DNA from 3 places in the Streptomyces sp. NPDC057950 genome. Region 3 is predicted to be linked to each of the others. Evidence: riboswitches for the same ligand, from Rfam matches in the RefSeq annotation. Region 3 holds a riboswitch; each other region holds the start of a gene.
The links. A riboswitch is a leader RNA that binds a small molecule or an ion and turns the genes downstream of it on or off. The one in region 3 is predicted to bind thiamine pyrophosphate.
Positions count from the first base shown of each region.

Region 1: it holds a riboswitch for thiamine pyrophosphate, as region 3 does, so the genes downstream of both, ACFVTC_RS11565 (purine-cytosine permease family protein) here and thiC (phosphomethylpyrimidine synthase ThiC) in region 3, are expected to answer to the same signal.
Region 2: it holds a riboswitch for thiamine pyrophosphate, as region 3 does, so the genes downstream of both, ACFVTC_RS32885 (thiamine ABC transporter substrate binding subunit) here and thiC (phosphomethylpyrimidine synthase ThiC) in region 3, are expected to answer to the same signal.

Region 1 covers NZ_JBHVPP010000005.1:190,185-196,745, reverse strand. Annotated here, with positions in the region: gene ACFVTC_RS11580 (type III PLP-dependent enzyme) at 1-982, shown strand, start outside; gene ACFVTC_RS11575 (hypothetical protein) at 1,098-1,331, shown strand; gene ACFVTC_RS11570 (maleylacetate reductase) at 1,337-2,416, shown strand; TPP riboswitch at 2,568-2,662, shown strand; gene ACFVTC_RS11565 (purine-cytosine permease family protein) at 2,652-4,046, shown strand; gene thiD (bifunctional hydroxymethylpyrimidine kinase/phosphomethylpyrimidine kinase) at 4,186-4,998, shown strand; gene ACFVTC_RS11555 (ArgE/DapE family deacylase) at 5,083-6,357, opposite strand; gene ACFVTC_RS11550 (Lrp/AsnC family transcriptional regulator) at 6,522-6,561, shown strand, end outside.
Region 2 covers NZ_JBHVPP010000023.1:97,446-104,006, reverse strand. Annotated here, with positions in the region: gene ACFVTC_RS32900 (LAETG motif-containing sortase-dependent surface protein) at 146-829, shown strand; gene ACFVTC_RS32895 (ABC transporter ATP-binding protein) at 960-2,081, opposite strand; gene ACFVTC_RS32890 (ABC transporter permease) at 2,081-3,760, opposite strand; gene ACFVTC_RS32885 (thiamine ABC transporter substrate binding subunit) at 3,736-4,818, opposite strand; TPP riboswitch at 4,896-5,014, opposite strand; gene rlmN (23S rRNA (adenine(2503)-C(2))-methyltransferase RlmN) at 5,054-6,160, opposite strand; gene ACFVTC_RS32875 (phosphatidate cytidylyltransferase) at 6,432-6,561, opposite strand, start outside.
Region 3 covers NZ_JBHVPP010000014.1:56,513-63,073, forward strand. Annotated here, with positions in the region: gene ACFVTC_RS23190 (YibE/F family protein) at 1-1,350, opposite strand, end outside; TPP riboswitch at 1,422-1,578, shown strand; gene thiC (phosphomethylpyrimidine synthase ThiC) at 1,571-3,400, shown strand; gene ACFVTC_RS23200 (VWA domain-containing protein) at 3,553-5,004, shown strand; gene ACFVTC_RS23205 (hypothetical protein) at 5,119-5,988, opposite strand; gene ACFVTC_RS23210 (metallophosphoesterase) at 6,170-6,561, opposite strand, start outside.

The DNA of each region.
Region 1 (6,561 bases), on a different contig from region 3:
CGTGGCCGAGGCCGCCGTGGACCGTCCGCGGGTCTTCGGCGGTACGGAGAAGACCCCGACGGAGCTGGCGGACGCGCTGGAGCGGGGCGTGACACGCTTCCAGGTCGAGAGCGAGTACGAGCTGTACATGCTGGCGGGGCTGGCCCAGCGGCACGCTCCGGACCGCCGGGTGGCGGTGCTGCCGCGGTTCGACCTCCCGGTGCCCGACGGTCTTCTCACGGCGGACGGCGGCGGGTCCGCCACCGCCTCCGGACTCGATCCCTCCCGGGCCGACACGATCGTCGGCCTGCTCACCGACGGCAGCTATCCGAACCTCGAACTACGAGGTGTCCACGCCCACTTGGCCAACGGCGTGCACGCCGAGGAACACCTGGCGCTGGCCGGGTCCGTCGTCGCCTGGACCCTGGAACTGGCCGCCCGCAACGGCCTTCGGCTCACCGAGGTGGACATCGGGGGCGGTATGGCGGTGGACTACGACCGCCCCGAACGCCGCTTCGACTGGCACGCGTACGGCGAGGGCCTCGCCCGGCTCGTCGCGGCCCACCCGGGGCTGACGCTGCGGATCGAGCCCGGTCGCGCGCTGACCGCGTACTGCGGCTGGTACGCGAGCGAGGTGCTGGACGTCGAGCACGGCTCCAGCGAGGACTTCGCCGTCATCCGTGGCGGCGCCGTCCACCTGCGCACCCCTGTGACCGGGCGCCACGACCAGCCCTGGTCCGTCCTCGAAGTGGAGCCATGGCCGTATTCCTGGCCGCGTCCCGTGGTGCGGAGGGAGCGTGCCACCCTCACCGGCCAGCTGAGCACGCCGAAGGACGTCCTGATCCGCGACGTCCGGGCCCAGGGCCTGCGGGCCGGTGACCGTGTGGTGTTCTCCCTCGCGGGCGCCTACACCTCGTCCGCCCCGCACCGGGCCCACACGCGCTATCCGGAACCAGGCTTCCACTTCCTGGACGCGAGCGCCGACGGCGACCGGTCCCGATGACCGATGATCGATGGCCGATGGCCGTGCGACGGAACACCAGGAGTTGCCGCCGGGGGCGCGGGGGCGCATCCTCGGACACGCCTGGCAGGATCGTGCGCCGGACCAGGAGAGTGGCATGACCGTCGAACCGACCGACTTCACGACAGACCTCCCGACCGCCTTCATGAACGAGTCCACGGCCGACTCCACGGCCGACTCCACGGCCGACGTCGTCGACGCCGTGTTCGCCGTCGGGCAGGGCCTGGTCCAGGAGGTCGCCGAGACCGACGATCCTTCCCTGCCAGGGGAGTTCGGCCTCTCGGCCCCTCTCCGGCTCGCCCGCTTCGACCTCGTACGGGAGCAGGCATGAGCGCCATGGACACCCCGCTCGACTTCGCGTACGAGACCCGGCCGGGCCGGGTCGTCTTCCGGCCCGGCGCCGCCGTGTCCGCGACCCCCGGCGAGGTCGCCCGGCTCGGTCTGCACCGGGTGCTGGTGGTCTGTGGCAGCCGGGGCGAGGTCACCGCCCGCGCGGTCGCCGACGCGCTGGGCGGCCAGTGCGCGGGGCTGCACGCCGAGGCCCGGATGCACGTACCCGCCGAGGTCGCCGCCCGCGCCGTCGAGGTGGCCCGCGAGATACGGGCCGACGGCTGCGTGGCGGTCGGCGGAGGCTCGGCGATCGGCCTCGGCAAGGCGATCGCGTTGCGCACCGGGCTGCCGCTGATCGCCGTGCCGTCCACCTACTCCGGCTCCGAGATGACTCCGGTGTGGGGTCTGACCGAGGACGGCGCCAAACGCACCGGACGCGACCTCGCCGTCCAGCCCCGAAGCGTCGTCTACGATCCCGAACTCACCCTCGGTCTCCCCGTTCCCCTCTCGGTGACCAGCGGTGTCAACGCCCTCGCGCACGCAGTCGAAGCCCTGTACGCGCCCGACGCCTCGCCCCTCGTCTCGCTCATGGCCGAGGAGGGGGTCCGGGCGATGACGGGGGCCCTGCCGGCCGTGGCCGCCGCACCCGGCGACCTCGCCGCGCGCAGCCGCGCCCTGTACGGCGCGTGGCTGTGCGGCGCCTGCCTCGGTGCCACCACCATGGGCCTGCACCACAAGCTGTGCCATGTCCTCGGCGGCACCTTCGGCCTGCCGCACGCCGAGACGCACACGGTGGTCCTGCCCTACGTCCTCGCCTACAACGCGTCCGCCGCGCCCCGGGCGATCGCCACGCTGTCCAGGGCGCTCGGCACGGACGACGTCCCGCGCGCCCTGCGGGAGCTCGCCAGGGGTCTGGGAGCGCCCAGCACCCTCGCCGAACTCGGCCTGGAGGAGGCCGACTTGGCGGAGGCCGCGGCGCAGGCCGCCGGTCAGGCGTACCCGAACCCCCGCCAGGTCACCGCGCACGGCGTGCTGGGCCTGCTGACAGCGGCGTACGAGGGCTGGGAGCCGCGCGTCGGCCCCTGAGAGCTGTCCCGCGACAACGCCGACGCACGGACTTCTCGCCCCCGGTCGCGCGGGTCCCCGCGCCCCTTGCCCGGGACGTACCGCGCCCCTTGCCCGGACGTACCGCGCCCCCTGCCTGGGCCGTGCGCGCGGGCCGGGCTATCCTGACGCCGAACCGGACACGGGGTGCCCCGCACGTGGGCTGAGATCACACCCGTCGAACCTGAACCAGTTAGGACTGGCGGAGGGATGTCTCATGTCGTTGCCGTATGCCCGTGGTGAAGTGGCCGTCGGGGGCCCGCAGGGCGTCTTCGACGGGCGGATGCCCGAGGCCCCCGGCGATCTGCGCGTCGAGGCGCGCGGCATCGCCCCGGTGCCGGAGGACCACCGCTACGGCGGCCCCGGCCGCCTCTTCACCGTGTGGTTCGCCCCCAACCTGACGATGACCGGCGTCTTCACCGGTACGGTCGGCATCGCGCTCGGCCTCGACTTCGCCACCGCGCTGACCGCCGTCGTGCTGGGCACCCTGCTGGGCGCGGTGCCGACGGCGTACCTCGGCACCTGGGGCAGCCAGACCGGCGCCGGACAGCTGCCGCTCGCCCGGCTCGCGTTCGGACGGGCCGTGCTGGTGCCGGGTGCGCTGCAGTGGCTGTCGTCGATCGCCTGGGACGCGCTGATCGGCCTGTTCGGCGGGGACGCGCTGGCGCAGTTGTGCGGCTGGCCGTTCTGGCTGGGTGTGCTGGTCATGATGGGCGCGCAGGGAGCGCTCGGCGTCCTCGGGTACGAGGTGATCCACCGGCTCCAGACCGTGATGACGTTCGCCCTCGCGGCCGCCTTCGCCGCGCTGACGGTGAAGCTCCTGAACGGCGACCACCCCGCCGCCACCGCCTCCGCGCACGGCGCAGACCGGGCCGGGGCCTTCGTCCTGACCTGCACCATCGCCCTCAGTCTGGCGCTGTCCTGGGCCCCCTACGCCAGCGACTTCAGCCGCTATCTGCCGCGTACGGCGTCCCGGCCGCGGATGTTCTGGTGCACGCTCGCCGGTGTCAGCGTGTCCTTCGTGGCCGTCCAGGCGCTCGGTCTGTGGGGCGCCTCCGTCTTCACCGACCAGACCGCCCGCGGCGTCGACACCCTGCTGGGCGGCGGTGTCCTCGGTGCCTTCGGGCTGCTCGCCGTGGCCCTGGCCGCCCTGAGCAGCAACGCCATGAACGACTACAGCGGCTCACTCGCCCTGCAGACCATGGGCGTACGCCTGCCGCGCCCGGCCGCCGCCGCGCTGGCGGCCGTACTCGGCTTCCCGCTCGTGCTGTGGATGCACGCCGCCGACACCACGACCCGGTTCCAGAACGTGCTGCTGCTCGTCGGCTACTGGATCCCCGGGTTCGTCGCGATCGTCGTCGTCGACTGGCTCGTCCGGGCCAGGGCGCGAGCCGGCGCGCCGGTCGATCTGTCCGCCGAGAGCGCCCGTCCGCGGCCGTGGTGGCCCGCGCTGGTGGCGTTCGTCGGTGCCTTCGCCGCGGCGGTGCCGTTCATGAGCACCAGCCTGTACGTCGGTCCGGTGGCGCGGGCCCTGCACGGTGCGGATCTCGCCTACGGGGTGGCGTTCCTCGCGGCCCTCGTGGTGTACGCGCCGCTACGGCTGCGCCGCTGACCACGGCCGCCGCCGGTCACGGGCCGCGTCGTCCCGCACCTCGCACTCGTCACCCGCCACGCCTCACCCGTCTCGCCTCACCCGCCACGCCTCACCGCCACGCCTCACCGTCTCGCCTCTCGTACGGAGCGAACCCGCCATGTCCTCGAACACCCCCGCCGCCCCGCCCCGCGTCCTGACCGTCGCCGGATCGGACTCGGGCGGCGGCGCCGGCATCCAGGCCGACCTCAAGACCATGCTGGCGCTCGGGGCGCACGGGATGAGCGTGCTGACCGCGGTCACCGCGCAGAACTCCCTCGGTGTGCAGGGAGTCTGGGAGCTTCCGGCCGAGGCGGTGCGCGCGCAGTACCGCAGCGTCGTGGACGACATCGGGGTGCAGGCGGTGAAGACCGGCATGCTCGGCTCCGCACTGCTCGTCGAGACCGTCGCCGAGCTGCTGTCGGACGTCGCCGCGCCCGTGGTGGTGGATCCGGTGAGTGTCTCCAAGCACGGTGACCGGCTGCTGGCCGACGACGCGCTGGACGCCGTACGGGCCGCGCTGCTGCCGCTCGCGACGGTGGCGACGCCGAATCTCGACGAGACCGCCGAGCTCACGGGGATCGAGGTGACGGGGGAGCGGGACATGTGCCTGGCCGCGGAACGGCTGTTGTCCCACGGTCCCCGCTGGGTCCTGGTGAAGGGCGGCCATCTGCCCGGCGAGGCCGCCGACCTGCTGACCGACGGGGCCGAACGGCTCTGGTTGCGGGCCCCGCGCCACGACAACCGGCACACCCACGGCACCGGCTGCACCCTGGCCTCGGCCATCGCGGTGGAACTGGCGCGCAGGCGGACGGTGCCGGAGGCGGTGGGACGGGCCAAGGAGTACGTCACGGGCGCGATCGCGGCGGGCTTCCCGCTCGGTTCCGGGCTCGGACCGGTCGACCACGGCTGGCGGACGCGCGCGGGGCGCTGAACGTCCGGGGGCCCGTGGACCCACCGGGCCCGTCGTCCTCCAGGCGCCGGTCCCACCGGGTTCCCACGGTACGCAGCGTGGCCCTTACCGGGTTCCCACGGTGCGCAGTGTCGCCAGGACCAGCGCCTGGGCGACGGCGACCGTCTCAGCGAGGGACACGTGCTCGTCGGGGCCGTGGGCCAGGCGTACGTCCCCGGGACCGTACTGGAGTGTCGCTATGCCCGCCCCGGCGTAGAGCCGCAGGTCGCTCCCGTAGGGGGCACCGCGTTCCCGGGCCGGGGGCGCGCCCGTGACGTCGGCGTGCGCGGTGCCGACCGTCTCGCGCAGGGGATGGCCGGCCGGGAGCCGCCCGCTGGCGAACTGGCCGCCGGGCCAGGAGACGACCGCGGGATGCCCGCGCAGCCACGGATCGGCCGCGCACGCCTCCGCCACACAGCGTTCGAACGCGGCGCGTGCCGCGGCCGGGTCCTCGCCGAGTTGCAGCCCGAGCCGGCCGTCGGCGACGAGCAGCCCCGGCACGCTGCTGGCCCAGTCCCCGGCCTGGAGCATTCCGACGGAGACGCTGTACGGGAAGGGGTACTCGGCCATCAGCGGATCGGGTGTCTCGCTGCGGGCGGCCTCCAGCCGGGCCAGGGCGGCGGCGATGGGGGCGTAGGCGTCGATGGCGCTCACCCCGGCGTCACGGGTGCTCGCGTGGGTGGACCGGCCGGGCACGGTGATCCGGAAGGTCAGGGCACCGGCGTTCGCGGTGACCAGTGTGCCGCCGGTCGGCTCGCTGATGACGCAGGCGTCGCCGGTGTGGCCACGGCGCAGGGTCCCGAAGGCCCCGATCCCGCCGTCCTCCTCGCCGACCACGAAGTGGCCCGCCACGCTGCCGCGCAGCCGTACCCCGGAGGCCCGGATGGCGGCGAGCGCGGCGACGTTGGCGACGACCCCGGCCTTCATGTCACAGGCGCCCCGGCCGTGCACGACGTCTCCGCGGACGCTCGGGACGAAGGGGGCGCCCGCCCACTGCGCGAGGTCACCGGGCGGCACCACGTCGACATGACCTTGGAGGATCATGGTCGGACCGTCCTCGGCGCCGGGCAGCGTGGCGACGAGCCCCCATGCCTCGTCGCGTGGCACCTCCATGCCGGGGAAGCCGGGCTCGGCGCGCAGAGCGGGCAGGTCCATCGACCACAGGTCGATGTCCAGGCCGGACCGGCCGAGGTCCCGCGCCAGACGGTGCTGCAGCTCGGACTCGGCCGCGCTTCCGGTCACGCTGGGCACGGCCAGGGTGTCGAGCAGCATGGTGGCGACGGCCGTTTCGTCGACCGCCTCCACGGCGGCGGACTCCTCGGCACTGAGCACTGCGCGCATGCCACACGCTCCTTTCGCGGGTGGACGACGAGGGGGCGTGAGGATGCTACGAACAGTTCCGGTACGCAAACAATCGCCGTTTGTTTCCGTCCAGGATCGATTTCTTGTGAAGAATGAGCCTGCATGGTGATTTCTTGCGCGGAGAGAGGGTGAGCGACTTGGCCATGGACGCCATCGACGAGGACATCGTGCGGTGCGTGCTGA
Region 2 (6,561 bases), on a different contig from region 3:
ATGGCAAAGCCGACGGTACGGCAGGGCATATGCATTGACAGCACTTAGCTGGCCCTTATAGACCTGTGTGGCCTAAGGGAGTCCTGTTGCCACAGCAGAACCCCCCTCAAACCCCCCGCAGTTGCGCAATCTGTGAAGGGCAATCGTGTCCATATCTCGCCGTACCGCACGTTCCGTGCGCATCCTCGGTGTTGCCTCCGCCACGGCCGCGCTCGCGCTCGGTGTCGCCGGCAACGCACTTGCTTGCAATATCCGTGACTTCTCGGCCGTCGCCTCGTGCGACGACAACGGGAAGGGCATCATCACCGTGACCGACACCGACGCCTCCGGCGTCGAGGCCACGGTCTCCGTCTTCCTCGAGGCCAACGGCGCGGACGCCCGCCAGGTCGGCTCCGAGACGGTCAAGGGCACCCGTGAGGGCGCCACTGTCACCTTCTCCGAGGACTGGGCGCCCAACGCCACGTACCGCGTCCACGTCACGGCCGGGAAGATCGTCGACAAGGACATCTCACCCCAGCTGAGCACGCCCTCCAAGGCGTGCAAGTCCGACGAGACGCCCTCTCCGACGCCGAAGCCGTCGGAGACCTCCTCCTCGCCCGCCCCCTCGGAGTCGGCTTCCGCGACCCCGTCGGAGTCGGAGAGCAGCGCCGCGCCCGCGACGCCGGGAGACAACGCCCCGTCCCCCGCGGTCGGTGACTCCAACCTCGCCGAGACCGGTGCCAACTCCAACACCCCGATGATCGCCGGCATCGCCGGTGCCCTCGTGGTCGTCGGCGGCGGAGCGGTCTTCTTCGGTATGCGCCGCCGCGGCGCCTCGAAGACCGGCTGAACCGCACCACGCCTGTAGGACCGTGTGGCCCGTCCCCTCCCGGAGGGGGCGGGCCACACGTCTGTTCCCGGAGGGGGCCGGCCACACGTCTGTGCGGGGCACTGCCCGGAGGCGGCCGGCATCGGAGGTCCTACCCGGCCGAGGACTCCCCGAGCACGACGACCTCGGCCGCGTCGAACGCCACCGCGACCTCCTCGCCGGGCGCGGGCGCCTCCCGCAGCGCGCAGGCCGCCTCCAGCCCCGGTGCACCCTCCGGCTGGAGATGGACGGCCACGTGGGTGCCCCGGAAGGTGCGTGCGGTCACCGTGCAGGGCAGCCCGTCGGCGCGAGCGACCAGCCGTACGCCCGCGGGCCGCACGAGCAGCGTGCCGGGACCCTGTGGCGCGCCCTCCGGCACCGGAAGCTTCCCCCACGGGGTGTCCGCCACCCGGCCGGTCACCCTCGCGTCGACGACGTTGTCGAAGCCGAGGAAACGTGCCACGAACTCGTCCACCGGATGCTGCCAGACCTCAAGTGGCGTACCCGACTGGGCGATCCGCCCCTCGCGCATCACCACGACCCGGTCGGCCAGCGCGAATGCCTCACCCTGGTCGTGCGTGACCGCGAGCACGGTCGTGCCCAACTGTCCGAAGACCCGGCGGAGTTCGACGACCAGGCGTTCGCGCAGCGAGCGGTCGAGCTGGCCGAGCGGTTCGTCGAGCATCAGCAGCCGGGGGCTGGGGGCGAGGGCGCGGGCCAGCGCGACCCGCTGCTGCTCGCCTCCGGACAGGGCCGCGACGGCCCGTGAGGCTGCGCCGGGCAGCCCGACGAGGTCCAGCAACTCGCCGACCCGCAGCGCCTGTTGTTCTTTCGACGCCCCGCGCATCCGGAGCCCGAAGGCGACATTGCCGCCCACGTCGCGCTGCGGGAAGAGCTGGTGGTCCTGGAACATCAGCCCGACGCCCCGACGGTGCGCGGGCACCCCCGCCTGGTCGTCGCCGGTCAGGAGCACACGTCCCGCGTCGAGCGGCTGCAGTCCGGCCACCGCCCGCAGCAGCGTGGACTTGCCGCTGCCGCTCGGTCCGAGCACGCACACGATCTCGTGCCGGGCGACCTCCAGATCGACGGCGTCCAGTACGGGCCGGCCTCCGAAGCGCACGGTCGCCGCCTCGACGCCGAGCAGGACCTCCGGCGCCGCCGCTCCTGGACCCGGACCCGCACCCGCACCCGCATCCGTCGTCCCGGACGTCGCCTTCGTGACGAGCCTCGCCATCACAACTCCCCTGTCCGGTCGGTCCGCATACGCTCCAACAGCAGCAGCGCCACCGCGCACACCACCATCAAGATCGTCGAAAGTGCCATCGCCTGTCCGTAGTTGAGGTCACCGGCGCGCCCGAGAAGCCGTGCTACCGCGACCGGCAGAGTCGGGTTGTCGGGGCGCGCGATGAAGACCGTCGCCCCGAACTCGCCGAGCGACACGGCGAAGGCGAACCCCGCCGCGATCAGCAGCGCCCTGCGCACCATCGGCAGGTCGACCTCCCGCCACACCCGCCACGGTGAGGCCCCGAGCACCGACGCCGCCTCCCGCAGCCGTCCGTCCACGGCCCGCAGCACGGGCAGCATCGTCCGTACGACGAAGGGGACACCCACCAGCGCCTGCGCGAGCGGCACCAGGATCCAGCTGCTCCTGAGATCGAGCGGCGGCTCGTCCAGCGCGATCAGGAACCCGAAACCGACGGTCACGGCGGACACCCCGAGCGGCAGCATCAGCAGTGCGTCGAACCCCCGCACGAGACGACCGGCGCGGCCGGTGAGAGCGGCGGCTGCCAGACCTCCGATGACCACGGCGATCGCGGTGGCGGCGAGCGCGTACTCCAGCGAGTTGCCGATCGCCTCGATCGGGGCCACCAGGAAGATGCCGCCGTCGTCGGAGGTCAGCGCCCTGTAGTAGCCGAACCCGAAGCCCCCGGGGGTGTCCAGGGACCGCTGGACCAGCACTCCGAGCGGCAGCACGAGCAGGACCGCGATGCTCGCGAGCACTCCCGTGAGCAGCGCCCACTGCCCGGCCCCGCGCGGCCGGCGGGCGGTCGTCTCAGGGGCGACCAGACGCAGGGCGGTCTCCCGGCGGCGTACGGTCCCCGCGTGGACGGCGAGGATCGCGCCGACGGCCACGAACTGGATGATCGTCAGCACCGCCGCCGTCGCGAGGTCGAAGATCTCCGAGGTCTGCCGGTAGATCTCGACCTCAAGGGTGGAGAAGGTCGGCCCGCCGAGGATCTGGACCACCCCGAACGAGGTGAAGGTGAAGAGGAAGACCATGAGCGCCGCGGCGGCGACGGCGGGGCTCAGGGCCGGGAGCGTCACCGTGCGCCAGGCCGCGAACCGGGAGGCGCCGAGCACGCGCGCGGCCTCCTCCTGTCGCGGGTCGAGCTGCGACCAGAGCCCGCCGACCGTGCGGACGACCACCGCGTAGTTGAAGAAGACGTGCGCGAGCAGGATCGCCCAGACGGTGGTGTCGAGCCGAACACCCCACAGGCCGTCCAGCAGTCCGCCGCGGCCGATCAGCGCCAGGAACGCCGTACCGACGACGACGGTGGGCAGCACGAACGGGACGGTCACCACCGCGCGCAGAACCTGCTTGCCCCGGAAGTCGAAGCGCGCGAAGACGTAGGCGCCGGGGAGCGCGATCAGCAGGGTCAGCGCTGTCGAGGCGAGCGCCTGCCAGGTGGTGAACCACAGCACGTGCCGGATGTCGGACCGGCCGACCACCTCACCGATCCGTCCGAGCCGCCAGACCCCGTCGGCCTCGAGACCGCGGGCCACGATCGCCGCGACGGGGTAGGCGAAGAAGACGCCGAAGAACACGACCGGCAGGGCCATGAGCCACAGCCGCGTCGCGCTCCCGCGCCTTCTGGGCGCCGCCTCGGCTACTTCAGTACGAGCGAGGTCCACGACTTGACCCACTGGTCACGGTTCTTGGCGATCTCGGCCGGGGCCAGGGTCTCGGGGTGCTCGGCCTGCGGACCGAACTTCACGAACACCTCGGGCACCTTGGCGGTCTCACGGACCGGGTACACGAACATGTTCAGCGGCATGTCCTCCTGGAACCTGAAGCTGATCAGGAAGTCGAGGAGCGCCTTGCCGCCCTTCGTGTTCTTCGCGTTGCTCAGCAGCCCCGCGTACTCGACCTGGCGGAAGCAGGTGCCGTCGGCGACCCCGGTCGGCGCGGTCTTCGGCTTCGGGTCGGCGTAGATCACCTCGGCGGGCGGGGAGGAGGCGTACGAGACGACCAGCGGCCGGTCGGCCTTGGCCTTCTTGCCGCCCGCGGACCCCGAGAACTCGTCGTTGTAGGCCTGCTCCCAGCCGTCGACCACCTTCACGCCGTTGGCCTTGAGCTTCTTCCAGTAGTCCTGCCACCCGGCGTCCCCGTACTTCGCGGCGGTCCCGAGCAGGAATCCGAGGCCGGGCGAGGACGTGGACGCGTTCTCGGTGACGAGGAGGTTCTTGTACGCGGGCTTGATCAGGTCGTCGAAGGAGGTGGGCGGCGCCAGGTGATGCTTGCTGAAGTAGGCCTTGTCGTAGTTGACGCAGATGTCGCCGGAGTCGATGGGCGTGACCCGGTGCTTGCCCTCGTCGACCCGGTAGCGCTGGACGATCTGGTCGGAGCCCTTGGGCTCGTACGGCTGGAACAGCCCGTTGTCGAGCGCGCGGGAGAGCAGGGTGTTGTCGACGCCGAAGAAGACGTCCCCCTGCGGGTTGTCCTTGGTCAGGATGGCCTTGTTGACGGCCTGGCCGGCGTCTCCGTCCTTGAGGATCCTGACCTTGTAGCCCGACTCCTGCTCGAAGGCGTGCAGCACGCTCTTGGAGTAGGCGAAGGAGTCGTGGCTGACGAGGGTCACGGTCCCGGGGCCGGCGGCCTTGTCGCCGGAGCCGGACGAGCCGCACGCGGACAGCGTGACGAGGCCCAGTGCGACGACCACGGCCGCGGTCGTCCTCTTCTTGGTGCTCACTGAATTCCTCCTGGGGTGACCAGGAAGAGACGCGGCCCTGCCCGGGAACTCGGCGGTTCCCGGGCAGGGCGCAACAGCTTGAGTGATGCCCGAACTTCCTACCCAGAATGACCTGGGCGAGGTTCAGAGGGTCTGCGGCCCACCGGTGCTCCGGCTGCCGCACTCTCAGCGCTGTGGCGCTCCCCTGTCGGAATATGAAGATGTCGGAATATGGAAATGTACGTGCCGGGTCAGACTACCGCTCGGTCGCCGCGAGCTGGCCGCACGCCCCGTCGATCTCCTGGCCCCGGGTGTCCCGGACGGTGACCGGCACGCCGTGGGCCGCGATGGCCTCGACGAACGCCTTCTCGTCCTCGGGTCGCGAGGCGGTCCACTTCGAGCCCGGGGTCGGGTTGAGCGGGATGAGGTTGACGTGCACGGGCTTGCCCCTGAGCAGCCGCCCGAGCCGGTCACCGCGCCACGCCTGGTCGTTGATGTCCCGGATGAGGGCGTACTCGATGGAGAGCCGGCGCCCCGACTTGGCCGCGTACTCCCAGCCCGCGTCGAGCACCTCCCGCACCTTCCACCGCGTGTTCACGGGGACGAGGGTGTCGCGCAACTCGTCGTCCGGCGCGTGCAGGGAGATGGCGAGGCGGCACTTGAAGCCCTCGTCGGAGAACCGGTGGATGGCCGGGACCAGTCCCACCGTCGACACGGTGATGCCGCGCTGGGAGAGCCCGAGGCCGTCCGGCTCGGGGTCGGTGAGTGCGCGGATGGCGCCTACCACCCGCTTGTAGTTGGCGAGCGGCTCGCCCATGCCCATGAAGACGATGTTGCTCAGCCGCGCCGGGCCTCCGGGGATCTCGCCGTCCCGCAGCGCCCGCATGCCGTCCACGATCTGGTGCACGATCTCGCCGGTCGACAGGTTCCGGTCGAGTCCGGCCTGGCCGGTGGCGCAGAACGGGCAGTTCATCCCGCATCCCGCCTGGGAGCTGATGCACATGGTCACCCGGTCCGGGTAGCGCATCAGCACGGACTCGACGAGCGTGCCGTCGAAGAGCCGCCACAGGGTCTTGCGCGTGGTCTCCTGGTCGGTCGACAGATGCCGCACGACGGTCATCAGCTCGGGAAGCAGCGCTTCCTGGAGCTTGCCGCGCGCGGCGGCCGGGATGTCCGTCCACTCCGCGGGGTCGTGCGCGAACCGGGCGAAGTAGTGCTGCGAGAGCTGCTTGGCGCGAAACGGCTTCTCCCCGATCGCGGCGACCGCCTCTTTACGCTCGGCGGGCGTGAGGTCGGCAAGGTGCCGCGGCGGCTTCTTGGCTGCGCGGGGGGCGACGAATGTGAGTTCTCCGGGCTTCGGCATAACCCTTCCAGTGTCGCAGATCAACACGACCGTCCCGGGCCGGAGCGGGGTGGGGGTGGTCACCTACGGGTGCAGCCCGTCGACTTCGGTCGGTCACCTGCCCGTGGGCGAAGGCGGACGCGCGGGAATCGCGCGCGTCGGACGGGTCCGTGGAGAGTCCATCGGCCCCCGAGGACGCGGCCTCGGCCCGGGATCCGGGATCGCGCCGCTCAATGCGGTGAGGGGCCCGTCGCCCTGTGGACGACGGACCCCTCACCGGAAAGTCCGCGGGTCAGCCGGACCCTACGAAGATCACCAACAGGAGCCAGACCACGGGTGCCGTCGGCAGGAGCGAGTCCAGGCGGTCCATGATGCCGCCGTGACCCGGCAGCAGTGTGCCCATGTCCTTGATGCCCAGGTCC
Region 3 (6,561 bases):
TTCGCTGTTGGCGACCGCGCCGACGCTGCTCTGCGCGATCGAGAAGAGCAACAGCAGCGGCAGCGCGGCTCCCGCGTACGCCAGGACGAGCGTGTTGACGACCGACGCGATGTGATCGCGGCCGATCCGGATACCCGCGCGGTACAGGCCGCGCCAGCCCATGGTGGGATTGGCCTCGTGCAGCTCCCAGACCGCCGAGGTCTGCGTCACCGTCACATCGTCGAGCACACCGAGCGAACCGATGATCACGCCCGCGAGCAGCAGACCACTCATGTCGATGGAGGGATACAGGCCGTGGATCAGACCGGTGTTGTCGTCGGTGTTGCCGGTCAGGGCGGCCCAGCCGATGAACACCGAGCCGAGCACACCGATCAGGATCAGCGAGAGGAGTGTGCCGAGCACGGCCACCGAGGTACGGGCCGACAGGCCGTGGCACATGTAGAGCGCGATCAGCATGATGGCGCTCGCCCCGACCACCGCCACGACCAGCGGATTCGCCCCCTCCAGGATGGCGGGCAGGATGAAGAACGTCAGGATGAGGAAACTGACGGCCAACGCGATCAGCGCCATGAGCCCACGCATCCGGCCGACCACCACGACGGCCAGTGCGAAGATCCCGGCGAGGAGCGCCATCGGGAACTTCCGGTTCACGTCGGTGACCGAGTACTGCAGATCCTTGGGCGCCGAGGGCTCGTACGCGACCACGACCTTCTCGCCCTGGTGCAACTGCCGTGACTGGTCGGGCTGGACGATCTCCGTGAACGTGCGCCCCTTGTCCTTGCCGGTGTCCACCCGGACCGTCGCCTTCTTGCACTCGCCCGTCGCCTGCCGCTGGGCGGAGGAACCCTCGGCGGTGGAGGTGTCGCCGGTCGGGGTGTCCCCCGAGGCGTTCACCGACTTGCAGTCCACCTGGACGACCTGGGTGACCGTGGCCTGCTGGCTCTGCCGGTCGAAGCCGACACCCGTGCGTTCGTGTGACGGGGCGCCGCCGGGCCAGAGCACCACGAGACCCACGACGACCGCCGCGGCGAAGGGAATCAGCACCGCCGCGATGACCTTGCGCAGATGCTTGGAGACGGGCGCGGCGGGGCCATGACTGTGGCTGTGCGAGTGCCCCGGCCCGAGATGGGTGTCCGGCCCGCGCCCCTCCCCCGACCCGTTGCCGCCGCCCGGTCCGTGTCCGCGGCCGGGTCCGTGCCCATTGCCACCCTCCGGCCCGTGGGCGTGCCCGCGGCCGTTTCCGGAGCCCTGTCCATGCCCGTGCCCCTGCCCCTGCCCGTGGCCGTCGCCGGGACCGGAGCCGCGCCGCGGCTCGGACGGCGGGAACGGGGGTTGCTGCATCGTGGTCACCGACCGATCATCGCAAGAACGGCGAGGGCCCTCTGTTCACCGCGCCAGACATGACGCTAGCGTGGAAGCACCTTTGCACACGCGGGAGCTCGGAGCACCGGGCTGAGAGGGCGCTGACCTCCGTCTCAGCGATGTTTCACATGAAACATCGGCGGACGGAAACCGCTGCGTCGACCGCTGAACCTGTTACCGGGTAATGCCGGCGTAGGGAGTAGGTCTCATGACCAACAAGGACGTACGCACGCCTGCCTCCAGCCAGACGGACGAGCCGTCGGCCGTGTCCCCGGGCGAAGAGCCCACGGGGGCCGGGCAGTCCATCGGGTGGCACAAGGCATACGTCGGGGGTTCGCGCCCCGACCTGCGGGTGCCGGTCCGTCAGGTGCACCTCACCAACGGTCAGTCCGTCACGCTGTACGACACCTCCGGCCCGTACACCGATCCGACCGTCGACACGGACGTACGCAGGGGACTCGCTCCGTTGCGCGAGCACTGGATCGTCGCGAGGGGTGACACCGAGGAGTACGCGGGCCGTCCGGTCCGCCCCGAGGACGACGGGATCAAGCACACGTCGCCGCGCGGGGGCCTCCGCAACCTCGACGCGGTCTTCCCGGGCCGGCCGCGTCAGCCGCGTCGGGGCCGCCCCGGAGAGGCGGTCACCCAGCTCGGGTACGCCCGCCGCGGCGAGATCACCCCCGAGATGGAGTTCGTGGCGGTCCGCGAGCACGTCGACCCCGAGGTCGTCCGCGAGGAGATCGCCGCCGGCCGCGCGGTGCTGCCCGCGAACGTCAACCACCCGGAGATCGAGCCGATGATCATCGGCAAGCGGTTCCTGGTGAAGGTCAACGCCAACATCGGCAACTCCGCGGTGACCTCCTCGATCGAGGAAGAGGTCGAGAAGATGACCTGGGCGACCCGCTGGGGCGCCGACACGGTCATGGACCTGTCCACCGGCCGGAACATCCACACCACGCGGGAATGGGTCCTGCGCAACTCCCCCGTTCCCATCGGCACGGTGCCCCTCTACCAGGCGCTGGAGAAGGTCGACGGCCGCGCCGAGGAGCTGACCTGGGAGATCTACAAGGACACGGTCATCGAACAGGCCGAGCAGGGCGTGGACTACATGACGGTCCACGCGGGCGTGCGGCTGCCGTACGTACCGCTCACCGCCAACCGCAAGACCGGCATCGTCTCGCGCGGCGGCTCGATCATGGCGGCCTGGTGCCTGGCCCACCACAAGGAGTCGTTCCTCTACGAGAACTTCGAGGAGCTCTGCGAGATCCTCGCCGCCTACGACGTCACGTACTCGCTCGGCGACGGGCTACGGCCCGGTTCGATCGCGGACGCCAACGACGCCGCCCAGTTCGCCGAGTTGAGGACGCTCGGGGAACTCAACACGATCGCGAAGCGTTTCCACGTACAGACGATGATCGAGGGCCCGGGACATGTCCCGATGCACAAGATCAAGGAGAACATCGACCTTCAGCAGGAGATCTGCGATGAAGCTCCGTTCTATACGCTCGGCCCGCTGACCACGGACGTCGCGCCGGCGTACGACCACATCACCTCCGGCATCGGTGCCGCGATGATCGCCTGGTGGGGCACGGCCATGCTCTGCTACGTCACGCCCAAGGAGCACCTGGGCCTGCCCGACCGTGACGACGTCAAAACCGGCGTCATCACCTACAAGATCGCCGCCCACGCGGCGGACCTCGCCAAGGGACACCCGGGCGCGCAGGAATGGGACGGCGCGCTGTCCGACGCCCGCTTCGAATTCCGCTGGGAGGACCAGTTCAACCTGGCCCTCGACCCCGACACGGCACGTGAGTTCCACGACGAGACACTGCCGGCCGAGCCCGCCAAGACAGCGCATTTCTGCTCCATGTGCGGCCCGAAGTTCTGCAGCATGAAGATCAGCCAGAGCATCGCGGAGCAGTTCGGTGGTTCCGCGGCCGAGGGGGCTTCGCCCGAGGAGATCGCCGAGGGGATGCTCCGGAAGTCGAAGGAGTTCGCGGCGGGCGGGAACCGGGTGTACCTGCCGTTGGCGGACTGACGCACCGACGCTCCGGGGAAGTGGTGCCCAGGGTCCGGCGCACCCTGGGCACCACTTCCCCCAAGACCGCGGAGGACGGCACCGTCCGCCGGGCCGGTATGTCTCGGGACCTCCCCCTGCGGACGGCCGGGTTCCGTCGGCAGACTGAGCCCATGACATCGACACCCATGAGCAAGGGCGCCAACCTTCCGGTGGCCGTCGGGGCCGTACGGGCCGTGCTCGGCTGGACGGGGGGTCCCGGCGCGCCGGACGCGGACGCCTCGGCCCTGCTGCTCGGTGCGGACGGTCGGGTCCGGGACGACGGGGACTTCGTCTTCTACAACCAGCCCCGGCACGCCTCCGGTGCCGTACGCCACCTGGGGAAGCGGCGGGACGCCGGTGTCACGACCGACACGGTCGAGGTGGACCTGCGCTCGCTGGAACCGCAGATCGAGCGGGTCGTGCTGGGCGCCTCGGCCGACGGCGGCACCTTCGGTCAGCTGTCCGGGCTGACCCTGCGGCTGCTCGACGCCGGGACGCGGCGGGAGTTCGCGCGCTTCGAGATGGAGGCGACGACGGAGACGGCGTTCATCGGCGGCGAGTTGTACCGGCGCGGCGGACAGTGGAAGTTCCGGGCGATCGGACAGGGGTACGCGTCCGGGCTCGCGGGTCTGGCCACCGACTTCGGCATCAGCGTGGACGAGGAGCCCGGCCTCCCCGCCTCGGCGCCGGTGGCGCCGCCCGCCGCCGTGCCTGCCCCTCCGTCCCCTCCGGCCCCTCCGGCCCCTCCGGCTCCCCCGGCATCCCGGACTCCCCCGGCACCTTCGGCATCACCGGCGCCCCCGGCCTCCGCGGCGCGTCCGAGCAAGGGGGAGGAGCGGCTGCCCGTGGACATGCGCAAGCGGCTCTCCCTGCGCAAGGAACAGGTGGCGGTCAGCCTGCGGAAGCACGGAGCGGAGGGTGTCACGGCACGTGTGGTGCTGATCCTGGACGCGTCCGGGTCCATGTCCTTCCTCTACGCGAAGGGCGTCGTGGCCGACGTGGTGGAGCGGATGGCCGCCGTGGCCGCGCAGGTGGACGACGACGGCGCGATGCAGGCGTGGACGTTCGCCTCCCACGCGGCCCGGCTGCCGGATCTGACCCTCGGCGAGTTGCCCGAGTGGCTCAAGCTCCACGTCCGGGTCGGTGAGCTGAGCCTCTTCCGACGGAGCAGGAAGCCGCGGAAGGGGCTGCTGGCCGGGCAGGTGGACATGCGGACGGTCGGCATCCAGAACGAGGAGCAGAAGGCGATCGCCGAAGTGCGTACGTATGTCAGGGAGCATCCGGCCGCCGATCCCACCCTGGTGCTGTTCTTCTCCGACGGTGGCGTCTATCGCAACAACGAGATCGAGCGGGAACTGCGGGAAGCGGTGGACGAGCCGATCTTCTGGCAGTTCGTGGGCCTGGGCCGGTCCGACTACGGGGTGCTGGAGCGGTTCGACACCCTGCCGGGCCGCCGCGTCGACAATGTCGGCTTCTTCGCCGTGGACGACATCGGCGGCCTTCCGGACGCGGAGTTGTACGACCGGCTGCTCTCCGAGTTTCCCTCCTGGATCACGGCGGCCCGGCGACAGGGCATCCTCTGATCCCGCCCACCGCGCCGGTGGCCCGTACGCGGGCATGCCGGGCACCGATCGGGGCCCGCGCTTCGGCGGCGCGGGCCCGGTTCCTCATGCCACCCCCGGTGTCGTCCGCCGGGGTCACTCCGGCTGGTGCTCGGGCCCCCCGAAGTCAGGGCTCGTGAAGTCCGGGCTGGAGAAGCTCGGCCGGGGGCCCGCCGCGGGCCCGTCGTCGGGGCTGCTGAACCCCGGCCGGTTGTAGCCGAGATGCGGCATGCGGCCGGTGGTGGGCGTCGGTGACGGACGGTCGAGTGAAGCCGCGCCGGGATCGGCGAGGGCGTGCCGGAGGAACGGCATGATGCCGCGCTCCAGCAGGGCATCCCGCCAGGCTTCCCTGGCCCGGTCCACCTCCTCGTCGAGCTCGCCGTGCGCTCCCGCCTGGAGTGAGGACGAGCCGTTGCGCAGTGCGGTCAGCAGCAGCCCGACCGCGGCGACCAATATCGCGGCCGCCGTGACCGCGCCGAAGACCCACCCGGTGGTCAGGAGAGTCTGAGCGAACGTCTGTTCGGGATCGAGTACCTTCAGCAGATAGCCGACGAGCAGGAAGATCACCGCGGCTGTTCCGGCGAGAACGGGAGCGAGCACCGCGATGACCGCGATGGCGCCGGCTCCGGCGGTCTCGGTGACCTCTCCCATGGTGGTGGCGAGCCCCACCGCGGCGACGCCCGGCTCCGTGGAGCCGATCTCCTCGCTGACGGCTGGGGTGGACGGCGCCGGATGGCGCAGTTCCTCGCGGACCTTCACGTAGTGCGCGTACTCGGTCGTCGCGGCCGCCGTGATGAGTGCGGTGGCGTTGAGCGCCATGGTGCGCAGTTGCTCGGGATTGAGCCGCCGGCCGACAGCGGCGAGTTCCGGGCGGTACGGGGCGGAGCGCAGCGCCTCATCGAGGATCCGCTCGTATTCCTGGCGGTCCTCACTCAGCAGGTGCTGCGGAACGCTGTTCATCTGCATCCCCCGATGCTCCGTAGGGCTGATGGCTCGCACGCTGACGAGCCGTTGGGCAGAAACGGAGGGGAGCCTGCTACGGATAAGCCGATGGTAGAGCGGTGACGGCACGCCGTGACAGGGGGTTTCAAGAAATTGCCCCCTGGCCGGCGTGGTCCTTTGTGGCGGACGCCTGACCGGTGAGCGCTCAGCTGCCCAGGGGCAGCTGCTGGACCAGCAGCTTTCCGGCCATGGTCACTCCGCCGTCCATCGCGATGGCCAGTCCGTCGGCGTAAAGATGGGGTTCCTCGACCACGGGGCTCGGGCTGTTCTCGCCCTCCTCCGAGCCGACCTCGCCCAGCAGGTACGGAATGGGACTGTGCCCATGGACGACGCGGGTGCCGCCGTAGGTGTCCAGCAGGGAGAGCACGGCTTCGGCGCCGCCGTCGTCGCGGAAGGCGAAGCGCCTGGTCAACTTGCGGAAGAGGTCCCAGCACTCGTCGGCGTCGTTGCGGGTGAGGGTTTCGCGGATGGTGTCGTTGACCGCTTCGATGGAGTCGCCGTAGTCGAGGTAGGCGGTGGTGTCGGAGTGCATCAGGA